3 regions of the Bradyrhizobium japonicum USDA 6 genome follow, and region 1 is predicted to be linked to each of the others. Evidence: predicted binding sites of a transcription regulator. Region 1 holds the regulator's gene; each other region holds the start of a gene.

The links. Region 1 encodes PhoB, which activates phosphate uptake and scavenging genes when phosphate is short. Its sites were predicted from a motif close to TGTCATNNANCTGTCAT; they were not measured.
Region 2: BJ6T_RS32455 (inorganic phosphate transporter) is a predicted target of PhoB. The motif match lies at 2,183-2,199, and genes of this name have one in related genera.
Region 3: phnC (phosphonate ABC transporter ATP-binding protein) is a predicted target of PhoB. The motif match lies at 3,048-3,064, and genes of this name have one in related genera.

What each region holds. Positions count from the first base shown of each region.
Region 1 covers NC_017249.1:1,200,610-1,205,050, reverse strand. The annotation lists gene BJ6T_RS05480 (GcrA family cell cycle regulator) at 367-879, shown strand; gene phoB (phosphate regulon transcriptional regulator PhoB) at 987-1,694, opposite strand; gene phoU (phosphate signaling complex protein PhoU) at 1,709-2,425, opposite strand; gene pstB (phosphate ABC transporter ATP-binding protein PstB) at 2,437-3,258, opposite strand; gene pstA (phosphate ABC transporter permease PstA) at 3,255-4,100, opposite strand; gene pstC (phosphate ABC transporter permease subunit PstC) at 4,105-4,441, opposite strand, start outside.
Region 2 covers NC_017249.1:6,907,817-6,912,257, forward strand. The annotation lists gene BJ6T_RS32445 (putative DNA modification/repair radical SAM protein) at 1-699, shown strand, start outside; gene BJ6T_RS32450 (UdgX family uracil-DNA binding protein) at 699-2,141, shown strand; gene BJ6T_RS32455 (inorganic phosphate transporter) at 2,249-3,877, shown strand; gene BJ6T_RS32460 (M20 aminoacylase family protein) at 4,034-4,441, opposite strand, start outside.
Region 3 covers NC_017249.1:1,365,427-1,369,867, reverse strand. The annotation lists gene phnE (phosphonate ABC transporter, permease protein PhnE) at 1-176, opposite strand, end outside; gene phnE (phosphonate ABC transporter, permease protein PhnE) at 173-1,057, opposite strand; gene phnD (phosphonate ABC transporter substrate-binding protein) at 1,134-2,069, opposite strand; gene phnC (phosphonate ABC transporter ATP-binding protein) at 2,139-2,948, opposite strand; gene BJ6T_RS06220 (LbetaH domain-containing protein) at 3,123-3,794, shown strand; gene BJ6T_RS06215 (alpha-D-ribose 1-methylphosphonate 5-triphosphate diphosphatase) at 3,791-4,441, shown strand, end outside.

The DNA.
Region 1 (4,441 bases):
GGGCGGCACGTGTGACTATCTTATGCCTGATGAAACCGGTGTCAATGCCGCCCGGAAAGCCTCGCGAAACCCAGAATCCGTAGTCTTGCGGTGGCGATTTTGCGTATTTCCGCCACGGAACATGTGGAAGCGAGTCGGCGGACTCTTGCGCGTGAGTCACGCCATATTGTAGCGTTTGGCTTGTCAGATACGACATCTCGTGCAGCAGTTCTGATCCCAAGAGTCCTCATGTACCGGCGTAAGCGTTCGGGCGCATCTGGCGCGCCCGGCGAGCCTTAAGGGATTCTGGCGGCACGGGTTTTTCGAGGCTTAGGCATTCGCCGTGCGGCCGCCAGGATGGCAGGCGCCGGCGAAGGAAAGGGTGCAATGACCGTTTTGACCTGGTCGGATGATCGCGTCGAGCAGCTGAAAAAGCTCTGGGAGGCCGGACTTTCGGCCAGCCAGATCGCCGCTGAACTCGGCAATGTGACCCGCAATGCCGTAATCGGCAAAGTGCACCGGCTCGGCCTGTCGGGCCGCGCCAAGAGCCCTTCATCGGCAGCGCCGCGGCCGCGCAAGGCGCGCCCCGCCCAGCACATGATGCGGGTGACCCGCCCGATCGCACGCGGCAACACCGCGCTGGCGCAAGCCTTCGAAGTCGAGGTCGAGGCCGAACCGGTCACCTACGACAACGTCGTGCCGATGAGCCAGCGGCTGTCTCTGCTGGAGCTGAACGAGGCCACCTGCCACTGGCCGGTCGGCGACCCCTCGAGCCCGGATTTCTTCTTCTGCGGCGGCAAGGCGCTCTCCGGCCTGCCCTACTGCGCCCAGCACTCGCGCGTGGCGTATCAGCCCGCGGCGGATCGCCGGCGTGCACCGGCGAAGCCGGGTCCGCGCTGAGTACAGCTCCAGCAGACAACCTTGTCCCGGCACAGAGCCGGGACGATCGAGCAAGAAAAAAAGCGCGCCGGGTGGCGCGCTTTTTGTTTGCCGGCTTGCAGCGGACCTTACGCCTGCTCCGCCTTCGCAAAGCGATCGTCCAGTGCGTAGCCCGCGCCGCGGACGGTGCGGATCGGGTCCTGCTCGCGACCGAGATTGAGCAGCTTGCGCAGGCGGCCGATATGGACGTCGACGGTGCGCTCGTCGATGTAGATGTCACGGCCCCAGACGCTGTCGAGCAGCTGCTCGCGCGAGAACACGCGGCCGGGATGCTCCAGAAAGAACTCCAGCAGGCGATATTCGGTCGGGCCGAGATCGATCGGCCGGCCCGAACGCGCCACGCGGCGCTTGTCGCGGTCGAGTTCGATGTCGCCATAGGCGAGCACGGTGGCGAGCCGCTCCGGGCTGGCGCGCCTGAGCAGGCCCTTCACGCGTGCCAGCAGCTCCGGCACCGAGAACGGCTTGACGATGTAGTCGTCGGCGCCGGTCGCAAGACCCCGCACCCGCTCACTCTCCTCGCCGCGCGCGGTGAGCATGATGATCGGAAGCTGCTTGGTCTCGGGCCGGGTGCGCAGCCGCCGGCACAGCTCGATGCCGGAGAGGCCCGGCAGCATCCAGTCGAGCACGATCAAATCGGGGATGTGCTCCTTGAGGCGGGTGTCGGCGTCGTCGCCGCGCATCACCGTCTCGACGTCATAGCCGTCGCCTTCGAGGTTGTAGCGGAGAAGCTCGGTGAGAGCTTCCTCGTCCTCAACCACCATAATGCGTGCGCCCATGGTGTCGTCGCTCCTTAAGTGTTCGGGACCGTCGTGGCGAAGGTCGTCATGTCGCCCTTCGGCCGCTTGTCGGTGATCGCCTGGCCCTCGATCATGTAGAACACGGTCTCGGCAATGTTGGTGGCGTGGTCACCGATGCGCTCAATGTTCTTGGCGCAGAACATCAGGTGGATGCAGAACGAGATGTTGCGCGGATCCTCCATCATGTAGGTGAGCAGCTCGCGGAACAGCGAGGTGCAGATGGCGTCGACTTCCTCGTCGCCCTTCCACACCGCCATCGCCGCCGGTAGATCGTGCGCGGCATAGGCATCCAGCACCGACTTGACCTGCTGCTGCACGAGATCGGTCATGTGCTCCAGGCCGCGGAACAGCTTGAGCGGATGGAAATCCGTCTCCAGCGCCGCGACGCGCTTGCCCATGTTCTTGGCGAGGTCGCCGATCCGCTCGAGATCGGTCGCGACGCGCATGGCGCCGACGATCTCGCGCAGATCGACCGCCATCGGCTGGCGGCGCGCGATGGTGAGCACGGCGCGCTCCTCGATCTTCTTCTGAAGCGCGTCGAGATCGGCGTCGATGGTGACGACGCGCTGGCCGAGCGCGACGTCGCGGCGGATCAGCGCGTCGACGGAATCGACGATCATGCGCTCGGCGATGCCTCCCATCTCGGCGACCAGGCGCGTGAGCTCCTGGAGGTCGGTGTCGAAGGCCTTTGCGGTATGTTCAGAACCCATGTTCCGTCTCCTCAGCCGAACCGGCCGGTGATGTAATCCTGCGTGCGCCGGTCGGTCGGCGACGTGAAGATCTTGCTGGTGTCGTCGAACTCGATCAGCTCGCCGAGATACATGAAGGCGGTCTTGTCGGAGACGCGCGCCGCCTGCTGCATGTTGTGGGTGACGATCGCGATCGTGTAGTTCTCGGACAGCTCCTGGATCAGCTCCTCGACCTTGGCGGTCGAGATCGGGTCGAGCGCCGAGCAGGGCTCGTCGAACAGGATCACCTCGGGCCGCACCGCGACCGTGCGGGCGATGCAGAGGCGCTGCTGCTGGCCGCCGGAGAGCGACAGGCCGGAGGCGTTGAGCTTGTCCTTGACCTCGTTCCACAGCGCGCCACCGCGCAGCGCCTTTTCGACGCGGTCGTCCATCTCGGACTTCGAGATCTTCTCATAGAGACGGATGCCGAAGGCGATGTTCTCGTAGATCGTCATCGGGAACGGCGTCGGCTTCTGGAACACCATGCCGACGCGGGCGCGCAGCAGATTGAGGTCCAGCTTGGGGTCGAGGATGTTGGTCTGGTCGAGCATCAGCTGACCGGTGACGCGCTGGCCCGGATAGAGATCGTACATCCGGTTGAAGATGCGCAGCAGGGTGGACTTGCCGCAGCCCGACGGGCCGATGAACGCCGTGACTCGGTTGGTCCCGAGCGCCAGATTGATGTTCTTCAGCGCGTGGTGCTCGCCATAATAGAAGTTCAGGTTGCGCACCGTCACCTTGGCCGGGGCCTCGGGCAACACCGGCGCCTGCGGCAAACCACCGGCCGCGCTCATCGATACGGAAAGCTCACTCATTTTGCGGTCCTCTCGGCGCCAAGGATGCGCGCGCCAATGTTCAGGGCAAGCACGGTAATCGTGATCAGCAGCGCGCCGCTCCAGGCGAGCTGCTTCCAATAGGCGTAGGGGCTCTGGACAAAGTTGTTGATGGTGACCGGCAGGTTCGCCATCGTCTTGTTCAGGCCGAGGCTGAAGAACTGGTTCGACAGCGCAGTAAAGAGCAGCGGCGCGGTCTCGCCGGCGACGCGGGCGGTCGCGAGCAGCACGCCGGTGATGAGGCCGGAACGGGCGGCACGATAAGCGATGCGCTTGATCACCAGCGAGCGCGGCAGGCCGAGCGCGGACGCCGCCTCACGCAGCGCGTTCGGCACCAGCAGCAACATGTCCTCGGTAGTGCGCAGCACCACCGGGATGACGATGACCGCGAGCGCGAGCGCGCCTGCGATCGCCGAGAAGCCGCGCATCGGCACCACCACCGCACCATAGATGAACAGGCCGATGATGATCGAGGGCGCCGACAGGAGGATGTCGTTGATGAAGCGGATCACCGAGGTCAGGCGATCGTTGCGGCCGTACTCGGCAAGATAGGTGCCGGCAAACAGGCCGAGCGGCGCGCCGATACCGACGCCGAGCACGGTCATGATGATCGAACCGACGATGGCGTTGCGCAGGCCGCCTTCGGTCGAGCCCGGAGGCGGAGTGTCCGCGACAAAGATCTCCAGGTTCAGACCGGCGATGCCGTTGTAGAGCAGCGTGATCAGGATCAGCGCAAGCCAGGTGACGCCGAAGGCGGCGGCGGCCATGCAGAGACCGCGAACGACGATGTCCTTGCGGCGGCGGCGTGAATAGATCGGGTTCATGGCGCTAGTTCCCCGCCTTCTTTTCCAGCCGCATCAGCATCAGCCGCGCCGCTGCGAGCACGAAGAACGTCAGCACGAACAGCAGCAGGCCGAGCAGGATCAGGCCGGACTGGTGCAGGCCGTCGCTCTCGGCGAACTCGGATGCGATCGCCGCCGAGATCGTGGTGCCCGGGGCAAAGATCGAGGAGGAAATGCGGAACGAGTTGCCGATGATGAAGGTCACGGCCATGGTCTCGCCGAGCGCGCGGCCCAGCGCCAGCATGACGCCACCGATGACGCCGACGCGGGTGTAGGGGATCACCACGCTGCGGACGACTTCCCAGGTGGTGCAGCCGACGCCG
Region 2 (4,441 bases), 3.5 Mb from region 1:
TACGCGCCGGAGAAGGATGTGCGTGCGATCCGCCGCACCATGGGCCGGCTGCGGCTGAAGCTCGACGAGGCCGCGGAAAACCGCAGCACAAAGACGAAGGCGAGGCCGCAGCGCTTCGCGCCCGCCGGTCAGAGCACGCAGATGATCGTCGGCGCCGACGCGGCCTCCGATCACACCATTCTCCACACCAGCGCCAATCTCTATGGCTCCTACAGGCTGCGGCGCGTCTACTACTCCGCCTTCAGCCCGATCCCCGATGCCAGCCGCGCTTTGCCTCTGGTACAGCCGCCGCTGTTGCGCGAGCACCGGCTCTACCAGGCCGACTGGCTGATGCGGTTCTACGGTTTCGATGTTGCGGAGATCGTTGACGACAGCGCGATGCTGCCGCTCGACATCGATCCGAAGCTCGCCTGGGCGCTGCGCCATCGCGACCGCTTCCCGCTCGACGTCAACCGCGCCAGCCGCGAGGAGCTGTTGCGCGTGCCCGGCTTCGGCACCAAGGCGGTCGAACGCATCATCGCGACACGGCGCACCACCACGATCCGCCTCTCCGATCTCGCGCGGCTGCACGTGCCCCGCAACAAGGCGCTGCCGTTCATCATCCTCAGCGATCACCGGCCCGCCCCGCATCGCCTCGACGAGGCGCGGCTGATCGAACGGTTCAAGCCGAAGGCAACACAACTGGGGTTTGGCTTCTGATGCAGTACATCTCCCTCGACACCGAAACCGATTTCGACGGCTGGCGCAAAGCCGCGCGGTCGCTCGTGCTGCATCATGTGCAGCCAGCCGATGTCACCTGGACCGTACAAGGCGGCGAAGCCGAGTTGTTCGCACCGCCCGCGCCGTCTCCGATACTTGAGGTGAACGACGGCACCTTCAATGTGTCGGCAAAATTCGTCGATCTCGCCAAGGCCGCGATCCTGCATCGCGACGGCGAGCGCTTTGCGATCCTCTATCGCCTGCTCTGGCGCTTGAAGGACAATCACGATCTCATCGAGGTCGCGACCGATCCCGATGTCGCGCAAGTCACCGCAATGGCAAGAGCAGTCCATCGCGACGAGCACAAGATGCATGCCTTCGTGCGCTTCCGCGAGATCGGACGCGAACGCGCGGCGCATTACGTCGCCTGGTTCGAACCGGAGCATCACATCGTCGAGCTAGCCGCACCGTTCTTCGCCAAGCGCTTCGCCGACATGCCCTGGTCGATCCTGACACCCGATCTGTGTGCGCATTGGGATGGCCACGCGCTCTCGTTCACGTCGGGCGTGAGCAAGAGCGAAGCACCCGGCGAAGACCGGCTGGAGGAAACCTGGCGGCGCTACTACGCCAGCATCTTCAACCCGGCGCGGCTGAAGGTGAAGGCGATGCAGACGGAGATGCCGAAGAAATACTGGAGGAACCTGCCCGAGGCGTCGATCATTAAGCCCTTGATCGAGGACGCCGAGCGCATGACCGGCGCCATGATCGCCAATGCCGCAACCGATCCGCACAAGCCCCAGAAGCGGCCGGAGGCTCCGATGCCACGCAAGCTGACTGCCGACGATCTCGAAGCGCTCCGCCAGGAGGCCGCCCATTGCCGCGCCTGCCCGCTCTACAAGGACGCGACGCAGACCGTATTCGGCGAGGGCCCGAAAGACGCCACCATCATGCTGGTCGGCGAGCAGCCCGGCGACAAGGAAGACCTCGCCGGCCACCCCTTCGTCGGCCCGGCCGGCCAGATGCTCGATCGCGCGCTTCAGGAAGCCGGCGTCGACCGCAACAAGGTCTATGTCACCAACGCGGTGAAGCACTTCAAATTCGTGCCGCGGGGAAAGATTCGTCTGCACCAGAAGCCGGCGACGCCGGAGATCCGGGCGTGCCGGCAATGGTACGAGCGGGAAGTTTCGGCAATCCAGCCCGAACTCATCGTGGCGATGGGCGCCACCGCCGCGCAGAGCGTGTTCGGCAAGATCACCCCGATCGGCAAGACCCGTGGCCGGCTCATAGATCTGCCCGAGGGGCGCAAGGCACTGGTGACGGTGCATCCGTCCTATCTGCTGCGGCTGCCTGATCCGGAAGCGAAGGTGCTGGAATATCAGCGCTTTGTCGAAGACCTGAAGATTGCCGCCGGCTTGCAGAAGAAAGCCCCGCGCGCCGCCTAAATGCTGGCAAATACTGGAGGGAAGCGACTTTACGACGCAGCTGTCATCCAGCCTTCAAATCCATCGCGGACAATAGCCCTTTCAAATTAGTTAAGGGGCGTCCAAAAATGACAGATGTTGCATTCGACCGTGCGGTAGGCGATCCGACGCCTGTCCAGCCGGCTTCCAGGCCCAATCTCGACAAGGGATTTAACCCGCTCACGATGATCCTGTTCTTCGGCATCCTTGCCGCGGGCCTGCTGTTCGTTGCCTACAGCATCTATGTCGACGTCAACGCGACCGGCACGAAGGTGACGACCTTCCTGCCCTACATCCTCCTGTTCGTTGCGCTGCTGATCGCGCTCGGCTTCGAATTCGTCAACGGCTTCCACGACACCGCCAACGCGGTGGCGACCGTGATCTACACCCATTCGCTGCCGGCCGAATTCGCGGTGATGTGGTCGGGCTTCTTCAACTTCCTCGGCGTGCTGCTGTCCTCCGGTGCCGTCGCCTTCGGCATCGTCTCGCTGCTGCCGGTCGAGCTGATCCTCCAGGTCGGCTCCAGCGCCGGCTTCGCCATGGTGTTCGCACTCTTGATCGCCGCGATCATCTGGAACCTCGGTACCTGGTATTTCGGCCTGCCCGCCTCCTCCTCGCACACGCTGATCGGCTCGATCATCGGCGTCGGCATTGCCAACGCCGTCATGCGCGGCCGCGACGGCACCTCGGGCGTTGACTGGAGCAAGGCCACCGAGATCGGCTACGCGCTCCTGCTGTCGCCGCTGTTCGGTTTCATCTGCGCCGCCGTGCTGCTGCTGCTGCTCAAGTTCATCGTGCGCAACCCGGCGCTCTATGCCGCGCCCGAAGGCAACAAGGCGCCGCCGCTCTGGATCCGCGGCCTGCTGATCGCGACCTGCACCGGCGTCAGCTTCGCCCACGGCTCGAACGACGGCCAGAAGGGCATGGGCCTGATCATGCTCATCCTGATCGGCACCGTGCCGACGGCCTACGCGCTCAACCGCACGCTGCCGGAGAGCCAGGTCGCCCAGTTCCAGAAGGTCTCGGAGGCCGCCTCCAAGGTGATCGCGGCCAAGGGCGCTGGTCACTCGATCATCGGCGATCCCCGTCCTGCGGTGACGCAGTACATCACCTCGCACCACATCAGCGAAGGCACTTACCCCTCGCTGTCGGTGCTGGTGAAGGATGTCGGCGACCAGGTCGCGAAGTACGGCTCGCTCAACAAGGTACCGGCGGAAGTGGTCGGCAACACCCGTAACGACATGTACCTGACCTCGGAAGCGATCCGCTTCCTGATGAAGGACAAGGAAAACGACCTCAACAAGGAAGAGGTCGCGACCTTGAACGCCTACAAGGGCGGGCTCGATAGCGCCACCAAGTTCATCCCGCTCTGGGTGAAGGTCGCGGTGGCAATCGCACTCGGCCTCGGCACCATGGTCGGATGGAAGCGCATCGTCGTCACCGTCGGTGAGAAGATCGGCAAGACCCATCTCACCTACGCGCAGGGCGCCTCCGCCGAGCTGGTCGCCGCCGCCACGATCGGTGCCGCCGACGTGTTCGGCCTCCCGGTCTCGACCACCCACGTGCTGTCGTCCGGCGTCGCCGGCACCATGGCCGCGAACGGCTCGGGCCTGCAGATGGCGACCATCCGCAACCTGCTGATGGCCTGGGTGCTGACGCTGCCCTGCGCGATCGCGCTGTCGGCCACGCTGTATGTGATCTTCTCGCGGATCTTCTGAGCTTCTTTCCCTCTCCCCGTTCTTACGGGGAGAGGGTTAGGGTGAGGGGCTGCCTCCGCGATCACGGTGAGAGACGGACTCGCGGAGAGCCCCCCTCACCCGATCGCTTGCGCGATCGACCTCTCCCCGCAAGCGGGGCGAGGTGAACAAGAAGCGTTAAGACGCCGCGAGCGATTCCTCGACCAGCTTGACCCAATAGGACGTGCCGAACACGATCGCCTCGTCGTTGAAATTGTAGGCGGGGTGATGCAGGCCGGCGCTGTCGCCGTTGCCGCAGAAGATGAAGGCGCCGGGCCGCGCTTCCAGCATGTAGGCGAAATCCTCGCCGCCCATCAGCGGCGGCATCTCGTGCACATTGGCTTCGCCGGCGACGTTCCTGGCGATTCGCCGCGCCACCTCGGTCTCCGCGGCGTGGTTGTTCACGACAGGGTAGTTGCGCTTGTAGTGCAGGTCGATCTTGGCGCCGGTGATCTGCGCCACGCCCGCCACCACTTCGTGCACGCGCTTCTCGACCAGCTTGCGCACCTCCGGCGACAACGTGCGGATGGTGCCCCTCAACGTCGC
Region 3 (4,441 bases), 160 kb from region 1:
AGCCCTGCAAAGAATCGCGACGGCGAGAAGTCGAGATCGACGAGGCCGTAGACCAGGATCGCGAAGGCCGCGACGATCATCGCGGGCATCGCGAGCCGCGCCGAGGCCGGGCGGTCGAACACATCGGGATAGCGCGCGCGAAGCTCTCGCGTGTCGACCTCCTGCGGTCTCGTCACGTCCGTGCCTCCTTGCCGAACAGACGGCCGCGCAGCCAGCCCGTGGTGATGTCGATGATGAAGACGGTGATGATGATGGTGAGCAGGATGGCACTGACGTCGGAGTAATAGAACTTGCGGATGGCGACGACGAGTTCCTGTCCGATGCCGCCGGCACCGACGAAGCCCATGACCGAGGCCTCGCGGACATTGATCTCGAAACGCAGCAGCGCATAGCTGGCGTAGCCCGCGGACACCTGCGGCACCACGGCGAAGCGCATGCAGGAGAGCCAGCTCGCGCCGGTCGAGCGGATGCCTTCGACCGGCTTCATGTCCGCATTCTCGACGATCTCGGAGAACAGCTTGCCGAGCGCGCCGGTGGAGTGGATCGCGATCGCGAGCACGCCGGCCATCGGCCCGAGGCCGAACGCGATCACGAAAATCAGCGCGAAGACGATGCCCGGAACGGTGCGGGCGAATTCGAGCAGGCGGCGCACCACGAAGCGCAGCCAGCGCGACGGCGAGGTGTTCTCGGCCGCGAAGAAATTCAAGGCGAAGGCGAAGATCGCGCCAATCAGCGTGCCGACATAGGAGATCAGCAACGTCTCGCCCAGCATCTTCAGCCATTTGCGCCAGCCCCACAGCCACTCGCCGGCATCGGTCCAGACCCGCTGGCCGCTGTCGAGTGTGAGGATGCGGTCGAAATAGCTGATGAAATTGCCGAAGTAAGTGAAAAGCGTGCGCAAGTTCACTTCGGCGCCGATCGCGGCGAGAACCAGCGCGGCGGCGAAGATCACAACTCCCAACAGGAGGCGGAGCCGCTTGCGCGCGACCGCCCGGTCATAGGCCGCGTTCAACGCAGCCAGTTGCTGCTGGGGGAGGATCGAAACCGCGACGGTCATCTGGTCAGGACAAGTGGCCGGTCAAAGAGAAGGAGCCGGGCCCATCGACCCGGCTCCAGTGCTATCGTCCTGAAACTCAGGACGCCTTCTTCTTACGCAGTGCATCGACGAACTTGATCAGCTCGATCGTGCCATCCCAATCCTTGGTGGTGGCGGGATGAAAACCCTTCTTCTGGCCATCGGACAGACGGTCGAAAGCCGCCTTGTCCTTGGCCGGCGCGTCGAAGAACGCCTTGGCGATGGCGGCCTTGGCGTCTTCCGGCAGGTCGGAATTGTAAGCATAGGGGCCGTTGATGATCGGCGCCGACTTGTGGATGATGCGGAAATCGTCCTTCTTCATCGCCGAGCCGTCGGCGTTCTTCAGCATGTTCTTGGTCAGCATCTGCGCCAGCGTGGAATCGTCGTCGCTGGTCCACTGGTTGGCGGCGACGTCGACCGTGCCCTGCGACAGCGCCAGGATCGCGTTCTCGTGGCTGCCGGTGAAGACGACCTTGCTGAAATAGGTGTCGGCATCCGGGATGCCCATCTTGTCGAGCTCGAAGCGCGGCACATTGTTGCCGGAGGTCGAGTTCGGGTCGACCAGGCCGAGGTTCTTGCCCTTGAGGTCATCGACCTTCTTGTAGGCGCTGCTCGCCTTGACGAAGAACACCGAATAGTAGCCGGTCGAGCCATCGGCGTTGATGTCGTTGGCGAAGGCGTCGGTCTTGACGCCGGTCAGGCGGGCGCGCGCGAACGACGCCGAGCCGTAGCTGGCGATCTGGATGTTGCCGGCGCGCTGGCCTTCGATGACCGCGGCGTAGTCGTTGGCGATACGCAGCGTGACCTTCACGCCCAGTTCCTTGGAGAGATAGCTCACGAACGGCGCCCAGCGCTCGGTGACGCCGGAGGCGTTCTCGGCCGGGACGACCGCGAAAGTCAGTTCGGGATATTTGGCTTTCCAGTCGTCGGCGGAGGCCGAGGTCGTGAATGCGAGCGCGGCGGCGCCGGCAAGAATAAGTCTGCGAGTGATCATGATACCCTCTTCATCGGTTGGGGTCGGTTGACGCGAAATTATCAGCAGGACGTGACAGCGTTGTGCCGCTCAGGCCGCCGCGGCCGTTCCGAGCGCCGGCACGCCCTCGGGCGCCGGTGCAGATGCACCGCCCATGACGTCGGCGGCTTCGAGATCGTAGAGCTCACGCGCGACGCGGTCGGTGAGCTCGGACGGCACGCCATCGAACACCACGCGGCCCTGCGCCATGCCGATCAGGCGGTCGCAATAGGTGCGCGCCAGGTCGAGCGAATGCAGATTGCACAGCACGGTGATGCCGAAGTGTTTGTTGATGCGCAGCAGCGCATCCATCACGATCTTGGTGTTGCGCGGGTCGAGCGAGGCGATCGGCTCGTCGGCAAGGATGATGTCGGGCTGCTGCACCAGCGCGCGGGCGATCGCAACACGCTGCTGCTGGCCGCCGGAGAGCTGGTCGGCACGCTGGGCGGCGAGCGAGGCGATATCGAACTGTTCGAGCGCCGACATCGCCAGCGCCTTGTCGTGCTCGGGCCAGGTCTGCGTCAGCGAGCGCCAGGCCGGCATCGTGGCAAGACGCCCCATCAGCACGTTGGTCAGCACATCGAGCCGGCCGACCAGGTTGAACTGCTGGAAAATCATCGCTGAGCGCGCCCGCCACTGCCGCAATTCCTTGCCGCGCAACGCCGTGACGTCGAGGCCGTCGAAAAGGATGCGGCCCTGCGTCGGCGTCGCCAGGCGATTGATCATGCGCAGCATGGTCGACTTGCCGGCGCCGGAGCGCCCGATCACACCGACGAAGCCGCCGGGGGAGATTTGAAACGAAGCGTCGTCCACCGCGGCTTTTGCGCCAAAGCGGCACGTCAGACCTTCAACCACCAGCATAGAGGGCTCCAGAGTAGCTGGCTGCCACCGCTAACGCTGGCACTTGACACTTGTGTGACACGCGGATCGCGGTGCGGCGATCCTACACACCTCTTCCCCTGTCATCGTATCGTCATGACGTTGTCATCAGGCCGCTCGAAGAGGTATGCCCGCCCTCGACCTATCGGATGTAGCATGGCCGGCAAAAAGCTCTCTGTTCAACCGACCATCGACCCTTCGGCGAAGCTGCACGAGACCAGGCTCGGCACCTATACCGAAGTCGGCGCGCGCACGATCCTCACTGAAGTCACGATGGGCGATTACTCCTACGTCGTGAACGACGCCCAGATCACCTACACCACGATCGGAAAATTCTGCTCGATCGCGGCGATGACGCGCATCAATCCCGGCAATCATCCGATGCATCGCGCCACGCAGGCGCATTTCACCTATCGTTCCAGCGCCTACTTCGAGGGCGAGAGCGACGACGCCGAGTTCTTCGACTGGCGGCGCCAGCATCACGTCCATATCGGCCACGACGTCTGGATCGGCCATGGCGCGATCGTGCTGCCGGGCCGCAACATCGGCACCGGCGCGGTGATCGCGGCCGGCGCCATCGTCACCAAGGACGTGCCGGCCTACACCATCGTCGCCGGCAATCCGGCGCGCATCGTGCGGCGGCGGTTCTCGGAAGACGTCGCCGGACGGCTGGCGCGGCTCGCCTGGTGGGACTGGGATCACGACAAATTGCGTGAAGCACTGCCCGATTTCCGCAAGCTCGGGATTGAAGATTTCCTCTCGGCGTATGAAGCACGAGCAAGCTCCTTCCCCCGTTCTCCTGCCAGCAAACGAAGCGCGGTCGCGTGACAGACATCCTCCTTGAGGGCGGCCGGGCCCTGATCGGCTCCGAGCTCGTCGAAACTTCCATTCTGGTGTCGGGCGCGGACATTGCGCAGGTCGATGCCTCTCGCGTCCGTGCGCGGCTGGCGGTCGATGCGCGCAACCTGCTGGTGCTGCCCGGCATCGTCGATCTGCATGGCGATGCCTTCGAGCGACAGATGATGCCGCGCGCCGGCGTCGACTTCCCGATCGACGTCGCGCTCGCCGACAGTGACCGCCAGGCGATCAGCAACGGCATCACCACCGTCTTTCACGCCACGACCTGCTCGTGGGAGCCGGGCCTGCGCAGCGCCGGCAATGCGCGCGCCCTGATGGAGGCGATCGAACGGCAGCGCCCGCAATTCGCCGCCGACACCCGTTTCCACCTGCGGCATGAGACCTACAATCTCGACGCCGAGACAGAGATCGGCCAGTGGCTCGCCGAAGGCCGCGTCGACCTGTTCGCCTTCAACGACCACATGCACGGCACCGTTGCCGACATGGCCAAGCCTCGCAAGCGCAACCGCATGGTGGAGCGCACCGGCCTCTCGGGCGAGGAATTCGACCGGCTGGTCGAGCGTGTGCTTTCGCGCGCCAGTGAAGTGCAACCTTCCGTGTCGCGGCTCGCCGCAACT